Regions from separate parts of the Ancylobacter mangrovi genome, predicted to be linked through region 1. Evidence: predicted binding sites of a transcription regulator. Region 1 holds the regulator's gene; the other holds the start of a gene.
The links. The regulator PhoB, encoded in region 1, activates phosphate uptake and scavenging genes when phosphate is short. The targets are predictions, from matches to a motif close to TGTCATNNANCTGTCAT.
Positions count from the first base shown of each region.

Region 2: the regulator PhoB is predicted to act here: its motif matches at 1,180-1,196, upstream of NVS83_RS14380 (alkaline phosphatase).

Region 1 covers NZ_JANTHY010000002.1:473,674-475,870, forward strand. Annotated here, with positions in the region: gene phoU (phosphate signaling complex protein PhoU) at 1-676, shown strand, start outside; gene phoB (phosphate regulon transcriptional regulator PhoB) at 711-1,412, shown strand; gene NVS83_RS08025 (SDR family oxidoreductase) at 1,461-2,197, opposite strand, start outside.
Region 2 covers NZ_JANTHY010000005.1:215,419-217,615, reverse strand. Annotated here, with positions in the region: gene NVS83_RS14385 (alpha/beta fold hydrolase) at 1-938, opposite strand, end outside; gene NVS83_RS14380 (alkaline phosphatase) at 1,244-2,197, shown strand, end outside.

The sequences.
Region 1 (2,197 bases):
GAAGGACCTCTCGCGGCGCGTGGTCGAGATGGGCGGGCAGGCCGAGCGCCTGGTCGCCGATTCGGTCATGGCGCTGGTGAAGCGCGACACCGAGCTGGCGCAGAAGGTGATCGTGCTCGACGGGCCGATCGACCTGCTGCAGCGCGAGATCGAGGAGAAGGCCATCCTCACCATCGCCCGCCGCCAGCCGCTCGCCATCGACCTGCGCGAGATCGTCGCCGCGATGCGCATCGCCAACGACATCGAGCGCATCGGCGACCTCGCCAAGAACACCGCCAAGCGGGTGCTGGCGCTGACCGGCGAATTCCACCCGCAGAAGCTGGTGCGCGGCGTCGAGCACATGTCCGGCATGGTGCTGGAGCAGCTCAAGTCAGTGCTCGATTCCTACGCCAGCCGCGACGACGCGCGCGCGCTCGAGGTGTGGAAGCGCGATGGCGAGGTCGACATCCTGTACACCTCGCTGTTCCGCGAGCTCCTCACCTACATGATGGAAGACCCGCGCAACATCTCGCTGTGCACGCATCTGCTGTTCTGCGCCAAGAACATCGAGCGCATCGGCGACCACGCCACCAACATCGCCGAGACGGTGCACTACCTCTCCACCGGCCAGCTGCTCGCCGACGAGCGGCCCAAGCAGGACACCAGCAGCCTGACGACGGTCCCGTTCCCGGCCTGAGGCGGGCGGCGACCGTCCTCAACCGAGAAAAGCAATGCCGACCAACATCCTGATCGTCGAGGACGAGGAGCCGCTGACCCTGCTCCTGCGTTACAACCTCGAGTCTGAAGGCTATGCGGTGGAGAGCGTCGCCCGGGGCGACGAAGCGGAGACGAGGCTGAGGGAAAGCGTCCCCGACCTCGTCATCCTCGACTGGATGCTGCCGGGGCTTTCCGGCATCGAGCTGTGCCGGCGCCTGCGGGCGCGCCCCGAGACCGAGCGCATGCCGGTGCTCATGCTCACCGCGCGCGGCGAGGAGGCCGAGCGCGTGCGTGGCCTCGCCACCGGTGCCGACGACTACGTGGTGAAGCCGTTCTCGGTGCCGGAGCTGGTGGCGCGGGTCCGTGCGCTGCTCCGCCGAGCCAAGCCGGACCATATCTCCACCTTGTTGCGGGCCGGTGACATCGAGCTCGACCGCGAGACCAAGCGCGTGCATCGCGGCGGGCGGGAGCTGCATCTCGGGCCGACCGAGTTCCGGCTGCTCGAATTCCTGATGCAGTCGCCGGGCCGGGTCTATTCGCGCGAGCAGCTCCTCGACGGGGTGTGGGGCCAGGACGTCTATATCGACGAGCGCACCGTGGACGTTCACGTCGGACGCCTGCGCAAGGCGCTCAACCGCCCGCGTCAGCCCGACCCCATCCGCACCGTGCGCGGCTCCGGCTATTCCTTCAACGAGATGTTCGCCCGCGCGCACTGACGGGCGGGCGAACACCGGAAGGCGGGCGAACGGCCCGCCGCTCGTGCCTCAGGTGCGGGTGATCGACAGCCCGCCATCGACGAGATGGGCGGTGCCGGTGACGAAGGACGAATCGTCCGAGGCGAGATAGAGCACCGAGCGCGCCAGCTCCTCCGGCGCACCCACGCGCTTCAGCGCGTGCAGTCCGGTGAGGAAGGCCTGCGCCTCCGGCGTGTCGTTGGCCTCGCGATACATCTCCGTCTCCACCGCGCCGGGGAGCACGGCGTTCACCCGGATGCCCTGCGGGCCGAATTCGGCAGCGAGAGTCTGTGTGAGGCCGATCAGCCCCGCCTTCGAGGCGGCATAGGCGGCAAGGCCCGGAAAGGCGGCGGTGTAGCCGACGAAGGTGGAGGTGAAGATCACCGAGCCGCCGCCGGTCTTCAGCATCTCGGCGATCTGGTGCTTGGCGCCGAAGAACGAGCCGGTGAGGTTCACCGCCAGCGCGTCGTTCCAGCCTGCCGCCGAAACGCCGGTGCTGGGCCCCTTCTCGCCGAGCGTGCCGGCATTGTTGAAGGCGACGTCGAGCCTGCCGAAGCGCTCGACCGCCAGCGCGACCAGCGCCTTGGCATAGTCCTCCGAGCTGACGTCACCCGCCAGCGCCACGGCCTCGCCGCCCTTGCCGGCGATCTCGGCGACGAGCGCGTCGAGCTCGCCCTTGCGGCGCGCGCCGACCACGACCTTCGCGCCTTCCTGCGCGAACAGCAGCGCGGTCGCCCGGCCGATGCCCGAGCTGGCGCCGGTGACGA
Region 2 (2,197 bases), on a different contig from region 1:
GCATAGGCGGCAGGCTCGGGATGCGGCGCGCCGTTCGCGTCGCCCTCCATAGTGATGGTGGGCACGTGTATGGAAGGGAAGGTCGCGAGCCTGGCTTCGATGTCGTTGTACCGGGCCTCTCCGAGGGCGAGGCCGAGCCGCCAGCGATAGTTGTCGATGGCGATGGCGACATGGTCCGGGTTGTCGAGTGCCGCCGCCGAGCGATCGAAGGTGGCGTCGTCGAAGGCCCATTTCGGCGAGGCCTGTGTCCAGATCTGCCGCGCGAAGTCGCGCGTGTACTGGCGATAGCCGACCTCCCCGCGAGCGGTGGCGAAATAATACTGGTACCACCACTGCAGCTCCGCCTTGGGCGGCAGCGGCTTGCGGTTCTGCTCCTGGCTGCCGATGAGGTAGCCGCTGACCGACACCATGCCCTTGAAACGCTGCGGCCAGAGCGCGGCCATGATGTTGACCGTGCGCGCGCCCCAGTCGAAGCCGCCGAGGATCGCCGTTTCCACCTTCAGGGCGTCGAGGAAATCCATCGCATCCACGGCGAACGCGGCCTGCTGGCCGTTTCGTGCCGTCTTCCCGGAGATGAAGCGAGTGGTGCCGTAGCCCCTGAGATAGGGAACGAGTACGCGATAGCCGGCCGCGGCAAGCCGGGGCGCCACGTCCACATAGGCGTGGATGTCATAGGGCCAGCCGTGCAGCAGAAGGACCACGGGCCCGTCGGCCGGGCCGGCCTCGGCATAGCCCACATCGAGCGATCCGGCGCGCACCGTCTTCAACGGAGCGAAGGCGGTGTGGGCGCCGCGCCCGGCCGAGGCCTCGGCATGAGCCGTCGACGATGAAGCGGCCGGCTGCGCGGTGGCGGAGGACATGGCGAGCGGGCCTGTTGCAAGACCGAGGGCGACCATGCCGAGAAGGTTGCGGCGCTGGGGATCCATGTCGAACTCCATGAGGCGTCCCGACGGCTGAAAGGAGCGAGAGTAGGCCAGCGATCCGCGCGAATAGAGTGCGACATGGCCGACGCCCGGTCTTGCCGGCCCGCACGGCAACCCTTCCCGATCCGGCAGGGCTGCAGCCCATTTCGGTGAGGTGCCGCCGCATCGGACGTCCACCCGCGCCATCCCGCCGAACGTCAGGGCACCGCAGACGCCATCTCCACCCCCACGCGGCGTCCCCAGCGGGGTGACGAACGGTCATCTCACTGACATTCAGCCGGACTAACCGAGGGTCAGCCCATATTCCTCGGAGAAACCGGATGCGCAGCCTGCTCGCGGCCCTCGTGGCCACAACCTGTCTTGTCTCGGTCGCGGAGGCGGCGACCGTGTTTCCGCTGGACCGCGCGACCATTCTCGCGGGCTCGCCCTTCGACATGAAGGTGGAATTCGACGCCGTCGTCGCCCCCGGCGATGTCACCGTCACCATCAATGGCGAGCCGGCCGAGAAGGTGCTCGGCAAGAGCGTCGCGTTCGTCGAGAAGGAGAAGGGCGTCGACGCGTCGGCCGTGATCGTGCGCGCGGCGAGCATCGCCAAGCCCGGTACCTACACAGTCGAGGCCAAGGCCGGCGGCGAGACCAAGACCGTGGTGTGGGAGGTCTTCGCCACCCCCTCGACCCCGACGGCGAAGAACGTGATCTTCTTCCTCGGCGACGGCCTGTCGGTCGCGCACCGCACCGGCGCCCGCCTGATGTCCAAGGGCATGCATGAGGGCAAGGCCGACGGCCGCCTGAACATGGACGACATCCCGCCGGTGGCTTTCATCGGCACCTCGGCGACCAACGCCGTCGCCACCGACAGCGCAAACACCATGTCGGCCTACATGACCGGTCACAAGACGGCGGTGAACGCGATCGGCGTCTATGCCGACCGCACCAAGGATCCGTTCGACGATCCGCGGGTGGAGAACATCGCCGAGGCGCTGCGCCGCACCACCAAGAAGTCGATCGGCGTCGTCGCCACCTCCGAGATCGAGGACGCCACCCCGTCGGCCGTGGTCGGCCACACGCGCCTGCGCGCCGAGAAGGCGGCGCTGGTCGACGACTTCTTCGCGGTGAAGCCCGAGGTCATCCTCGGCGGCGGCTCGGCCTACTTCCTCGGCAAGGCGACCCCCGGCTCGAAGCGCAAGGACGACAAGGACTACGTCCAGATGTTCCGCGACGCCGGCTACACGCTCGCCACCAGCAAGGATGAGCTCGCCACCGCCGCCGGCACC